Regions from separate parts of the Arthrobacter sp. M71 S08 genome, predicted to be linked through region 1. Evidence: riboswitches for the same ligand, from Rfam matches in the RefSeq annotation. Region 1 holds a riboswitch; the other holds the start of a gene.
What was found. Region 1 has a riboswitch for thiamine pyrophosphate ahead of AC5RTB_RS04755 (ECF transporter S component). Riboswitches for the same ligand answer to the same signal wherever they lie in the genome.

Region 1 (6,960 bases):
GCGCCAACATCGTCAACGTCACCCTCGTGGACATCCGGGCCTGGGATACCTTTGGCGAAGTCAGCGTCCTCGCTATCGCGGCAACCGGCGTGGCAAGTCTGATTTTCATCCGGGGCCGCGGCGACGGACGGGTGCGCGCTGACGGAGTGGAGAGCGGAACCGTCGGCCGAAACAGGGAACCGTCCGATGCGTACGGCCGGGAGGCCGCTGCTCTTGAGCTGGCCAAGAAGTTCGCAAGTTCCGCCAACGATGCCTGGCTCGTGGCCGGGCGAACGCTGGCGCCCGAGCGACGCTCGATCATCTTCGAGGTGATTACCCGGCTGTTGTTCCACTCAATCATTGTTTTCTCGATCTACCTCCTGCTCGCCGGTCATAACCTGCCCGGCGGCGGGTTCGCCGGCGGGCTCATGGCCGGCCTGGCGCTGACCATCCGCTATCTGGCAGGCGGCCGCTTCGAGCTCGCTGAGGCGACTCCCATCAGCGCAGGCCTGCTGCTCGGCGGCGGTCTGGCCACCGCCGCGCTTACAGCAATCGTGCCGCTGTTCCTCGGCGGCGTGGTGTTCCAGAGCGCGATCATCGAGATGACGTGGCCGATCTTCGGAGACATCAAGTTCGTCACCTCCACAATGTTCGACATCGGCGTCTACCTGGTTGTGGTCGGTCTGGTGCTTGACGTGCTGCGCAGTCTCGGATCAGAGATCGACGAGCGCAGCGAGGGAGCAACGGCAACCATGGACGCCGGGCCCCGAGAGCCGGAGAAATACCGGGACCCGGAAGAAGAGGTGGTTCCGTGAGCGTCAACATCACGCTGCTGGTCGTTATGGGCGGGTTCTTCGCCGCCGGAATCTACCTGCTCCTTGAACGTAGCCTCACCCGCGTTCTGCTGGGCCTGATCCTGTTCGCCAACGGGGCAAACATGCTGCTTCTGGCCGCCGGCGGCACAGGGGGCAAGGCCCCGCTATACGCGTCGGATATCCCTGCCGAGGACTACAGCGATCCGCTTCCCCAGGCACTGATTCTGACGGCCATCGTCATTTCCTTCGCCGTGACTGCCTTCGTGCTCGGCATCATCTACCGGTCGTGGATTCTCGGGCGGCAGGACGAAGTACAGGACGACATCGAAGACCGGCGGGTGGCGTCCCAGAGCAGCTTTGATGCTGAGGACGACGCGGACATACCCATCGAAACAACGGAGTTCACGCCGGTCGAAGAGGCCGAGGAAGCGCCCGGTGCCCAGCGAACGGCAACCGGCAGAAGAACGGGCAAACCTCGGACGGAGGAGCGATGAACATTGTGAACCTCGCACCTCTGGCAGTAGTGCTGCCCTTCTTTGGCGCGGCGCTGGCCTTCGTACTTATTCGTCATTCCAGGGCGCAGCGCACGGTCAGCATCACGACGCTCTGTGTGACACTGCTGATCGAAATCTTCCTTCTCGTTGATACCAGCGGGAGGGGCACTACGGCGGTCTTCGTCGGCAACTGGGCCGCGCCGTTCGGCATCACGATGGTAGTGGACCAGTTCTCGGCCCTGATGCTGGTCGTTTCCTCCGCGGTGAGCCTCGCCGTCCTGATCTACGCCACAGGGCAGGGCATGACCGACGGCGATAAGGACGCCCCGGTCTCGATCTTTCACCCCACCTACCTCATTCTGGTGGCCGGGGTCTCGAACGCGTTCCTTGCCGGTGACCTGTTCAACCTGTACGTGGGGTTCGAAATCCTGCTCACCGCGAGCTATGTGCTCATGACCCTTGGCGGCACCACGCCGAGGATCCGCGCGGGCGTAACCTACGTCGTCGTGAGCGTGGTTTCGTCGCTGCTGTTCCTGATCAGCATCGGCATGATCTATGCGGCCACGGGCACAATCAACATGGCTGACCTGGCGTTGAAGCTCGCGGATATCGACCATGCAACGCAGATGGTCCTGCATCTGATGCTCCTGGTCGCGTTCGGCATCAAGGCTGCGGTCTTCCCGCTGGCCTTCTGGTTGCCCGACTCCTATCCGACCGCGCCCGCCCCGGTGACTGCCGTGTTTGCGGGCCTGTTGACCAAGGTCGGCGTCTACGCGCTGGTGCGGACCGAAACCCTCCTGTTTCCCGGAGATCGCATCAATACGCTGCTCATGGTCGTCGCGATGCTTACCATGATCGTCGGGATTCTGGGTGCCCTCGCGCAGTCGGACATCAAACGTATGCTCTCCTTCACCCTGATCAGCCACATCGGTTACATGATCTTCGGGCTCGCGGTATCAACGGTGATCGGCCTCGGCGCCGCGGTGTACTACGTTGCCCACCACATCATCGTGCAGACCAGCCTGTTCCTTGTGACCGGGTTGATCGAGCGACGAGGGGGAACGGCCAACATGGACCGCCTCGGCGGCCTTGCGAAGCTCTCCCCGTTCCTGGCACTGCTGTTCTTCATTCCGGGCATGAATCTTGCGGGCATCCCGCCGTTCTCCGGCTTCCTTGGGAAGCTAGGGCTGCTTCAGGCAGGCGTGGAGCTGGGGACACCCCTGGCTTTCGTGCTGGTCGGGGCAAGCGTTCTGACCAGCCTCCTCACGCTGCTGGCGGTTGCACGCGTGTGGAACCGGGCATTCTGGCGCCAGCCGGAGGACGCCACACACCCGGACCCGATTCTGCTGATGACGTCGCACGATGGCTCCGCCGTCACCACCTCGCGGAGGGTCTCGGGACACAGCACCGGAAGGTTCGCGGGCAGGAACCCGGTGAACCTGCTCCCTCGGTCGATGGTCGGAGCCACCACCGGCCTGGTGTTGCTAGGCGTCAGCCTGACCCTCATGGGAGGGCCGCTCTTCGCCCTGAGTGACCAGGCAGCACAACAAATGCTTGAACGAACCCCCTACATCGACGCTGTGCTTGGCGAAGGTGCTACCGAAGCGGCGGGTGCCACGCCATGACAAGACAACGAATCCCGCTCCGGGTCGAACTGCCGCTGCTGGTCTGGCTCATTCTTGTCTGGGGTGCGCTCTGGCAGGACTTCAGCCCGGGCAACCTGTTGTTCGGTGCCATTATCGCGTTCGCTGTTGCGAACCTGCTTTACCTGCCGCCGGTGGAGCTCAGCGGACGCTTCAATGTGTTCTACGCTGCCGGATTCGCCGTTCGCTTCGTGTACCAGCTGGTGCTGGCGAGCTTCCAGGTGTTCTGGCTGGCACTCACCCGTGGCCCGCGGCTGAAGAACGCCGTGGTTGCGGTACGCCTGCGCAGTCCATCCGACCTTCTGGTCACGGCCACCGGACATGCCATCTCATTGATTCCGGGATCTCTTGTGATCGAAGTGGACCGCTCCACTTCCACCCTCTATCTGCACTGCCTGAATGTCGCCGGCCCCGATGACGCAGAAAAGGTGCGCCAGAATGTCCGGCGCACCGAGGAATGGCTCATCCGGGTGATGGGAACCCGGGAGGACCTCGCACTGCTGCACACCGCCGCCCCTCATCACCTCGACGGAAGGGGTCGCCCATGAGCGTCATGCTCGGCATCATCGCTGCGGTTCTCGGCGTCTCAGCGATTTGCGCCATCTACCGGGCGGCTCGCGGACCAACGATTCTGGACCGCGTCATTGCCGTAGATGTGCTGCTGGCCATCGTAGGCGGGGCATTGGCCGCGGACATGGTGTTCAACGGCCACACCAACACTCTGGTGATCCTGGTGGCCACGTCCCTCATCGGCTTCATCGCCTCGGTGGCAGTCGCCCGATTCGTCATTGAAAGGAAGTGAGCCGCTGATGGATGCTGCCCTGGATATTCTTACCGCGGTGCTGCTCCTTGGCGGGGCGCTCATGTCGCTGGCAGCCGCCGTCGGGCTTATGCGGTTTCCTGACCTGCTGAGCCGGATGCACGCGGCAACGAAACCGCAGGTTCTGGGGCTGCTGTTGTTCCTGCTGGCAATTGCAGTGCAGCAACGCTCGTGGGCGGTTGTGCCCGTGCTGGTTGTCTGCTGGATTTTTCAGCTGCTCACGGCGCCGGTCTCGGCGCATATGGTGGGGCGCGCGGGTTACCGCACCAGGCACCTGCGCAAGGACCTGCTCAGCATGGATGAGCTGGACGAGGTCGTGGAACACGCGGCCACCCGACGCCGTGAAGCGGGCGACCGCGCGTCCGGCGACTGACGCTTACGTGATGTGACGCGTGTTCTCGTAGCGGCGGATGGCGCGCTGCGTGGTGCGGTTGGTGAGCACGCGGATGGTGGTGCTGACCGTTCCGGAAATAACGGCGAACACGAGCGCTGACCGCAGGCTGTTCTCCAGGCCTTCCGCGTCTTTCGGCGGCTCGTTTCCCGTCACCCGCTTCCAGATGAAGTCCACCACCTGCGTGCCTACGATGCCCGCCCCGAGGCCCAGTCCAACACCCATCAGTTTGAAGATCACATTCATTGTGCCTCCTTCAGTCGGCTTAGTTTTGGTCCCAGCCTAGCGTTATCGGGACCATCAATGGACGCCGCCGGCGGGGCAGCGCAGCAGTTTCTGCAGCAGATACCGCAGCAGGTTGCGACGACGCCGGTACCACGCCTCGCGGGTGTAGAGTTGGTATCGCTCAAAACAACGACAGGGGAGCGCAGCCACGCATGTGGTGGGCGCTGAGAGTGCGGACCACCGCAGACCCTCGAACCTGATCCGGTTAGTACCGGCGAAGGGAGTCGAGTTCTCAGGGCGACCGGCGCCCTGCCGGAAGGCCTTCCCCTCCTGTACCCAGGAGGATCAACAATCATGACTGCAACACAGAGTCCTACACCGTCCACATCCCGCCGCCGTTACGAATGGCGCGTGGTCGATATCGTGGTCGCCTCAGTCATTTCGGTGGCCGTGGGTGTCATCTTCTTTGCCTGGTCAGCCGGTTACAGCGGTATCGCTGCGGTGACCGCTGCGTACCCGCCGTTGGCCGGACTGTACTCCGGCGGCTGGCTCATCGCCGGCGTGCTGGGCGGACTCATCATCCGCAAACCTGGTGCCGCGATCTATTGCGAGGTACTGGCAGCGGCCGTGTCGGCGCTGATCGGCACGCAGTTCGGTATGGCGGTACTCCTCTCCGGCCTGGTGCAGGGCATCGGCGCTGAGCTTGTCTTCGCGCTGTTCCTCTACCGGCGCTGGAATATCGGTGTGGCGGTCCTCGCGGGACTCAGCGCAGGTCTTGCCCTCGCGGTGAGCGAGAACATCATGTACAACGTCGAGTGGGCCATGGAATACAAGCTGATGTACGGAGTCTTCGCCGCCATTTCGGGTGTGGTGCTCGCCGGTGTGCTGCCCTGGCTCGCCACCCGCGGGCTCGCGAAGACCGGTGCGCTGTCATCCTTCGCCGCGGGCCGCACGGCTGACGTTTAGCATGGGCACGACGGCGGTGTCCGCCCCGGCCTCGATCACGGCCCGGGGCTGGGGCTGGCGCCACCCCGGGCGGGTGCGCTGGGCAGTGCGGGATATTGACCTGACCATCGAGGCGGGCCAGCGCGTGCTGCTTCTCGGTGCGTCCGGCGCGGGGAAGTCCACGCTGCTGCATGGACTGGCGGGAGTTGTGGGTGACCAGGACGAGGGTGAGCAGGCCGGCGACCTCACGGTCGACGGCGTCAGGCCGGCGGCTGCGCGCGGCCGTTCCGGCCTGGTCCTCCAGGATCCAGACACCCAGCTGGTACTCGCCCGGGTGGGTGACGAGGTAGCTTTCGGTGCCGAGAACCTGGCGGTGCCACGCACCGAGATCTGGCCGCGCGTGCATCAGGCCCTCGACGACGTCGGCCTCGACGTCCCGCTGAATCGTCCCACCACGGCACTCTCCGGCGGCCAGAAGCAGCGGCTGGCCCTGGCAGCGGTCCTCGCGATGCAGCCGGGGCTGCTGCTCCTCGACGAACCGACCGCCAACCTTGACCCCGCCGGGGTGCTCGAGGTGAGGGACGCCGTCGTCCGCGTGCTCGACCGGACTTCAGCCACGCTCGTGGTGGTGGAGCACCGGGTTGAGGTGTGGGCCGACGTGGTGGACCGCGTCGTGGTGCTCGACTCCGACGGCGGTATCCTCGCCGACGGCGAGCCGGACGCAGCGCTCCGGCACGAGGCTACGCGGGCGAGGCTCATCGAAGCCGGTGTCTGGGTGCCGGGCTACCGGCCGGAAACGCCCGCCGTCGAAATATCCGCCGGGTCTGACCTGCTGCAGGCGGACGGGCTGGCCGTCGCACGGTCAAAGCGCGGACGGGCAGTGCTCGACGACGTCGACCTCACCCTTCGGAAGGGGGAGGCGGTCAGTGTGCTCGGACCGAACGGGGCTGGAAAGTCGACGCTCGCGCTCACCCTCGCCGGACTGCTCAGGCCCCGCGGCGGGACGCTCACCGCCCTTGAACCGCTCGCCCGCGGTGCCGGGACCAAGCCGAGCGAGTGGAAGTCCGCCGAACTGGTGAGCCGGATCGGTACGGTCTTTCAGGAGCCCGAGCACCAGTTCCTGACCAACACGGTGCTCGAGGAGCTGGAGTTCGGCCCACGCCGGGTTGCCCGCTCCAACGAATCAGAGATCCGACGCCGTATCGATCCCATCGCGGAGCGGTTGCGCCTCACCGGGCTGCTGAAGGCGAATCCCTACACTCTCTCCGGAGGTGAGAAACGGCGCCTGTCCGTTGCGACAATGCTCGCCACCAACCCGGACATCCTGATCCTGGACGAACCGACGTTCGGCCAGGATGCCAATACCTGGGCCGAGCTGGTTGCCCTGCTCGCCGAACTCATTCAGGGAGGCACCTGCGTGGTCTCGGTGACCCATGACCGTGAGTACACGGCTGCGTTGGGGAGCCGGGTGGTGGCCGTGGACGGAACCTCCGCGACGCTGGAGGTGGTGGCGTGAGCGCCGACGTCCTGTATCCCGAGATCACCGGCCGGGTGCTCCCGAGGGCGAACCCGCTCTCGAAGCTCTTCGCCGCGGTGGTGATCACCGTGGTGGTGATGCTGAGCGTGGACTGGGTGAGTGCCGGCGTCG
Region 2 (6,960 bases), on a different contig from region 1:
CCCAGCAGGATTCGCTGATCGGCAACGTATACCTCGGGAAGGTGCAGAACGTCCTGCCCAGCATGGAGGCTGCGTTTATCGACATCGGGCGCGGACGCAACGCTGTGTTGTACGCCGGCGAGGTCAACTGGGACGCAGCGGGCCTGGACGGTCAGCCGCGGCGCATCGAACTGGCGCTGAAGTCGGGCGACTCGGTGCTGGTGCAGGTCACCAAGGATCCGGTGGGCCACAAGGGTGCACGCCTGACCAGCCAGATCTCCCTGCCCGGGCGCTACCTCGTGTACGTGCCGGGCGGCTCGATGACCGGCATCTCCCGGAAGCTTCCCGACGTCGAACGCAATCGGCTCAAGCGGATCCTCAAGGACCGGCTGCCGGAGAACGCCGGGGTCATCGTACGCACAGCGGCCGAGGGTGCCAGCGAAGAGGAACTGACCCACGACATCAATCGCCTCCGCTCCCAGTGGGAGACGATCGAGGGCAAGGCGAAGTCCACCAAGACCCTCGCACCGGAACTCCTCTACGGAGAGCCGGACCTCACCATCAAGGTGGTCCGGGACGTCTTCAACGAGGACTTCTCCAAACTGATCGTCTCCGGCGAAGAGGCATGGGACACCATCGAGGCGTACGTCATGTACGTTGCGCCCGATCTGGTGGGCAGGCTCGAGAAGTGGACCAAGGACGAGGACATCTTCGCTGCGCGGCGCATCGATGAGCAGATTCACAAGGCATTGGACCGCAAGGTGTTCCTGCCTTCGGGCGGCTCGCTGGTGATCGACCGGACGGAAGCCATGACCGTGGTGGACGTGAATACCGGCAAGTTCACCGGCAGCGGCGGCAACCTCGAGGAAACCGTCACCAAGAACAACCTCGAAGCAGCCGAGGAAGTTGTCCGGCAGCTTCGGTTGCGGGATATCGGCGGCATTATTGTCATCGACTTTATCGACATGGTGCTCGAAGCGAACCGCGATCTCGTGCTGCGGCGGCTCGTGGAGTGCCTGGGACGTGACCGCACCAAGCATCAGGTCGCTGAGGTCACCTCGCTCGGCCTTGTCCAGATGACGCGCAAGCGTATGGGAACGGGACTGCTTGAAGTGTTCGGCGAAAACTGCGAGCACTGTGGTGGTCGCGGCGTCGTCACTCACGAGGAGCCGGTGGAGCACCGTAGGCACGTCGTGTCGCCGGAGAACCATCAGCAGCACCTGCGGCAGGAGAAGATGTCCCGCAGCGAACGCAAGCGGCGGGCGAAGAGCCAACCGGCGGAGGAACACGTTCCTGCGCCGGAGCAGAAGCCCGACGACGCCGAGCGCCAGGCCCGCGCCGAAGCCGCGAGGGCAGCCCTCGCCAACATTGCGGCCGCTACACATGCCGCACATGAACACGATCACGAGCACGAGGATCACCCCGTGGGTGAAGCGTTGGCGCCTGGCGCAGTGTTGACGATCAACGGCGAGCAGGTGGTCCTCCCGCGCGCGGATAACGCACCCGTTTCAGTGCGCCCTGAGCCACGGCTGACTCTGGAAAGCCTGACGGAGGCCTTTGACCGCTTCCCGGCCGGTGATGAGACTGAGCCCGCCGCTCCTGCCCCGGAGGAGCCTGTGCAGGTCGACAGCGTGCCCGTCGATCCCGTACAGGAAGCTCCCTCCAGTCCGGAGCCGGAGAAGCAGAGCGTCGCCGCAGTCGACGGTTCAGCGCCCTCGTCCGGGCGTCGTGCCCGGCGGCACCGCGCTGCCAGCAGCGCGCAGGGCTCGGCCGCGAACGCCACGATCGAGAGAGCCGCCGGTGAGGCCAGCGCAACTGCGACCGGAACGCAGTACGTTGCTCGGGCTGGGAAGCCTGCACCGAAGACTCAGCAGTCGGAAGAGCCGATGATCCTCGGAGTCGGAGTCCCCGCCTCAGAGCTCTAGGTTTCCTCCGCTTCTCAAACACGCCGTTCCCTCCAGCAGGGAGCGGCGTGTTTCGTTTATGTATGTGGTCTTTTTGTGACGACCCCCGCGAGCAGACGCAGGGTAGGCTAGGACGTAGTGACACGCGGTGCCCGGTCCGGGCTGAGATGAAACGCGTTGAACCTGATCTAGAGATGGCCGCCGGACAGGCGGCCTTTGGCCTAGCGGAGGGATGTCGCGGATGAGTATTCGCACGCTCGTGGAACCTGTAGAACACAACGAACCATTGTCGGCCCAGGCTCGGGTGCGGACCGTCCCGCGCGTCCTGAGCATCGCGGGTACGGATCCCACCGGGGGCGCCGGCATTCAGGCGGATCTGAAAAGCATCGGGGCGCAGGGCGGGTACGGGATGGCGGTTGTCACCTCCCTCGTCGCCCAGAACACGCGGGGAGTGCGCAGTGTGCACACCCCGCCGGCTGCCTTCCTGGAGGAGCAGCTGGTCGCTGTCAGTGACGACGTTGCCATCGATGCTGTGAAGATCGGCATGCTCGGTGACGTGGAGACCATCCGGACGGTGCGCCGGTGGCTACCGCGGGCGTCGGGTGCCGTCGTCGTCCTCGATCCGGTTATGGTGGCGACGAGCGGGGACAGGCTGCTGGCTACGGACGCCGAGGACGAGCTACGCGCCCTGGTGCCGCTGGCGGACCTCGTGACTCCCAACCTGCCCGAACTCGGAGTCCTGCTGAATGAGCCGGTTGCCCCAAGCTGGGAAGCAGCCCTGGAGCAGGGTAAGCGGCTTGCAGCCTCTACAGGCACCTCAGTGCTGGTCAAGGGCGGCCACCTCGCGACCGGGATAGGCGACCAGCCTGGTGACTCGGCGTGCCCCGATGCGCTCGTTGACCCGTCCGACGACGGCGGCGCCGTCACCGTGGTGGGCGGGACCCGCATCAACACGCGAAACACGCACGGCACAGGCTGCTCGCTGTCCGCGGCACTCGCTACGGTCCAGGTGCAGACCCGGGACTGGCACCAGTCGCTGCTCATTGTGAAGAAGTGGCTCCGGGGCGCTCTCGAACGCGCGGACGAATTGAACGTGGGGGAGGGTAGCGGGCCGATCAACCACTTCCACGAGTTCGTGCCGGCCTGGACGTCGAGCACTCCGGGCATCGGGCAGGACACCCGTCCCTTCAGCGAGCAGGTGTGGGAGCTCACCTCCCGTCATCGTTCTGCCATCGATGCGCTGGGCTTCGTGAGGGCTCTTGGGGACGGCACACTGCCCGATGATCAGTTCGCCTACTACCTGGCACAGGATGCTCTCTACCTGAGGGATTACTCCCGCGTGCTCTCCAGGGCCAGTTCGCTTGCACCCACGGAAGCTGAACAACGCTTCTGGGCAGGGTCCGCGCTGAACTGCCTGGAGGTGGAGTCCGAGCTCCACCGGACGTGGCTTTCCGGGCGTGAGTTGCCGACGAGGCAAGGGCCGGTGACCAAAGCGTATGTGGACCACCTGCTGGCAGCTTCTGCCAACGTCGGCTACGCGGTCCTCGTGGCAGCGGTACTGCCGTGCTTCTGGCTCTATGCGCACGTCGGCAACGCCCTCCATGCACAGTGGAGCGGCTCCGGAGCCAGTCGGGAGCATCCGTACGCTGACTGGATTCAGACGTATGCCGATCCGGCGTTCGCTGAAGCCACTGCGCGCGCTATTGCCTTCGCTGACGCCGCCTATGCCGGTGCGTCAACCGCAGATAAAGCCGCGATGATCGACGCTTTCGAAGCTTCGGCCTGGTATGAGCACGAGTTCTTCGACGCGCCGACCCGCGTTGATTTGCGGGAATCCGCGAAATTGCCGTAATCTAGATCTTCGGTGCTGCGCCCTCGTATGACTATTTTGGGGCGTGACTGTGCCGTGAGTGCACAAGCACCCCTCCGGCTGCGCTATCAACAGCGTATGGTCCCGGAACAGTATGCAAACAGTTAGATCGTCGAGAGAAGTGAGTTCCGAAGTGGTGTACGCGATTGTCCGCGCAGGCGGCCGCCAAGAAAAGGTTTCCGTGGGAGACCTCGTTACCCTTGACCGCGTCCCCGGTGAGGCCGGCAGCAGCTTCCAGCTGCCTGCTCTCCTTCTGGTAGACGGCGACAAGGTGACTTCAGCAGCACAGGACCTGGCAAAGGTAACTGTGACTGCCGAAATCGTTGAGAATCTTCGGGGCCCGAAGATTGTTATCCAGAAGTTCAAGAACAAGACCGGCTACAAGAAGCGCCAGGGTCACCGTTCAGAGCTCACCAAGGTCAAGATCACGGGCATCAAGTAACCCTCACCGGTTACTCGATCCATAGATTCTGTTTCAGAAAAAGGCAGGCATAACAGATGGCACATAAGAAGGGTGCGAGTTCCACTCGCAACGGTCGCGACTCCAACGCCCAGTACCTCGGCGTGAAGCGCTTCGGCGGACAGGTCGTCAAGGCAGGCGAAATCATTGTCCGCCAGCGCGGAACCCACTTCCACCCCGGCGCCAACGTTGGCCGTGGTGGCGATGACACGCTTTTCGCTCTCGAAGCCGGTGCCGTTGAATTCGGCACCCGCCGCGGGCGTCGTGTTGTGAACATCGTGGGTGCGGCTGCCGAGTAGTACTCGCAACCGCACACCATAGCAGCGTTATATATAAGCACTAGGGTGGGGTGAGCCGGACCGGCTCACCCCACTTTCTTTTAAGCCGGATAAAATCGGCATTGATGTGAGATTCTCAAGAGGAGTACACCGTGGCAAGCTTCGTTGACCGGGTAGTTCTGCACGTCTCGGGCGGCACCGGCGGACACGGGTGCGTCTCGGTCAAGCGGGAAAAATTCAAGCCGCTGGGCGGGCCTGACGGCGGAAACGGCGGCGACGGTGGAGCCGTCATCCTGCGCGTTGACCCGCAGACAACTACCCTCTTGGACTATCACCATGCCCCGCACCGGCACGCCACCAACGGTGGAAACGGTATGGGTGACTGGCGTGAGGGCCGCAGGGGCGAAACGCTCATCCTGCCCGTTCCGGACGGCACGGTAGTGAAGACGCGCGACGGCGAGGTGCTCGCTGACCTGGTTGGTGAGGGAACCGAGTTCGTCGCCGCAGCCGGGGGACAGGGCGGCCTCGGCAACTCGTCGCTGTCGTCGCAAAAGCGCAAGGCGCCCGGTTTCGCACTCCTCGGCATTCCAGGTGATGCCCGTGACATCGTCCTGGAACTCAAGTCGATCGCGGACATCGCGCTTGTCGGTTTCCCGTCCGCGGGCAAATCCAGCCTGATCGCCGCCATGTCCGCTGCTCGGCCGAAGATCGCGGATTACCCCTTTACCACCCTGCGCCCGAACCTCGGTGTCGTGGAGGCCGGCGATGTCCGCTTCACCATTGCCGATGTTCCCGGTCTCATCGAGGGAGCGAGCGAGGGCAGAGGTTTGGGACATGACTTCCTGCGCCACGTCGAGCGCTGCGCTGCGCTCGTGCACGTGCTGGACTGCGCCGCGCTGGAAACTGACAGGGATCCCCTCCGGGATCTCGAGATCATCGAAAGTGAACTCGATCGTTACGCCGTCGATATGAGTTACGCCGGTCCCGGCGGCGAGGTTGTGCCCCTCAACGAGCGTCCCCGCCTCGTGGCACTGAACAAGGTCGACGTCCCCGACGGCCGCGACATGGCCGAGTTCGTGCGGCCTGAACTGGAATCCCGCGGATACCGGGTGTTCGAGGTGTCCGCTGCCAGCCATGAAGGCCTCCGGCAGCTCGGCTTCGCCATGGCCGAGATCGTGCGCGATGCCCGTAACAAGCTCGCATCCGCGCCTCCGGTTGTCACCCCCGCCGTCCTGCGCCCGCGCGCAGTCAACGAAAAGGGATTCGTCATCCGGCGGGAGGAAAAGAACCTCGAACCGCTCTTCCGTGTTCTGGGCGAGAAGCCTGAGCGCTGGGTCAAGCAGACCGACTTCACAAATGATGAGGCCGTTGGGTACCTTGCCGACCGGCTCGCTAAGTTGGGTGTTGAGGAACAGCTCTTCAAGAGCGGCGCCAAGCCCGGTGACACCGTGGTGATCGGCGAAGGCGACGGCGTCGTCTTCGACTGGGAGCCCACCATGATGGGTGGTGCTGAACTCTTGGCATCACCCCGCGGCACCGATATTCGTCTTGCGGAGTTCGTGCGTCCCACACGTGACCAGAAGCGTGAGGATCACCAGACCCGCAAGGACGCCCGGGCTGCCGCGCGCGCCGAGCTCGAGGCGGAGAGGAAAGCCGGCATCTGGACTGAGTCGGTCAACTACAAGAACTCCGGCCCCAAGCCCGCGGGCAGTGACGGCGGCTCTGACGGCAACTCTGACGACGGAGCCTGACACACCGCCTTACTTCAGACAGTAGAAAACCGACAGAAGGAATAGATGACCGTAAAGCGCCCCCTCAAGACCCGTTCCGGACTGGCGAAAGCCAAGAGAATTGTTGTGAAGGTAGGTTCGTCCTCTCTCACGTCACTCTCCGGAGGACTCTCCGACGAAGCGCTATTCGCTCTATCCGATGTGCTGGCTGCGCGCCACAACGAAGGCACCGAGGTCATCCTCGTTTCTTCGGGTGCGATCGCAGCCGGCCTGGCTCCGCTGGGCCTGGCACGGCGGCCCAACCAGCTCTCATCCCAGCAGGCTGCAGCCAGCGTGGGACAGGGGCTGCTCATGGCCCGCTACACCCATGCGTTCGGTGCTCACGGTGTCACGGTCAGCCAGGTGCTGCTGACGCTCGATGACCTGATGCGGCGAAGCCACTACGCAAACGCCCACCGTGCAATGGAACGGCTGCTGAACTTCGGCGTCGTTCCCATCGTCAACGAGAATGACACGGTAGCCAGCTCTGAAATCCGCTTCGGAGACAACGACCGCCTCGCCGCACTGGTGGCGCACCTGGTGAAGGCCGATGCGCTCGTCCTGCTCTCTGACGTCGACTCCCTGTACGACGGTCCGCCCAAGGCGGGAGCGAAGCGCATTCCCGAGGTCCGCGGACCCGAGGACCTCGAGGGCGTGAGCATAGGCCGGACGGGGAAAGCCGGCGTCGGAACCGGCGGCA

Region 2: another riboswitch for thiamine pyrophosphate. It lies ahead of AC5RTB_RS13170 (bifunctional hydroxymethylpyrimidine kinase/phosphomethylpyrimidine kinase); the one in region 1 lies ahead of AC5RTB_RS04755 (ECF transporter S component).

Annotation. Positions count from the first base shown of each region.
Region 1 is NZ_JBNHEY010000002.1:182,213-189,172, forward strand. Features, by position in the region: gene AC5RTB_RS04720 (Na+/H+ antiporter subunit A) at 1-794, shown strand, start outside; gene AC5RTB_RS04725 (Na(+)/H(+) antiporter subunit C) at 791-1,288, shown strand; gene AC5RTB_RS04730 (Na+/H+ antiporter subunit D) at 1,285-2,913, shown strand; gene AC5RTB_RS04735 (Na+/H+ antiporter subunit E) at 2,910-3,479, shown strand; gene AC5RTB_RS04740 (MrpF/PhaF family protein) at 3,476-3,733, shown strand; gene mnhG (monovalent cation/H(+) antiporter subunit G) at 3,741-4,124, shown strand; gene AC5RTB_RS04750 (DUF4235 domain-containing protein) at 4,128-4,388, opposite strand; TPP riboswitch at 4,552-4,667, shown strand; gene AC5RTB_RS04755 (ECF transporter S component) at 4,722-5,333, shown strand; gene AC5RTB_RS04760 (ABC transporter ATP-binding protein) at 5,335-6,828, shown strand; gene AC5RTB_RS04765 (energy-coupling factor transporter transmembrane component T family protein) at 6,825-6,960, shown strand, end outside.
Region 2 is NZ_JBNHEY010000006.1:150,918-157,877, forward strand. Features, by position in the region: gene AC5RTB_RS13165 (Rne/Rng family ribonuclease) at 1-1,904, shown strand, start outside; TPP riboswitch at 2,018-2,133, shown strand; gene AC5RTB_RS13170 (bifunctional hydroxymethylpyrimidine kinase/phosphomethylpyrimidine kinase) at 2,125-3,735, shown strand; gene rplU (50S ribosomal protein L21) at 3,887-4,195, shown strand; gene rpmA (50S ribosomal protein L27) at 4,252-4,512, shown strand; gene obgE (GTPase ObgE) at 4,644-6,242, shown strand; gene proB (glutamate 5-kinase) at 6,288-6,960, shown strand, end outside.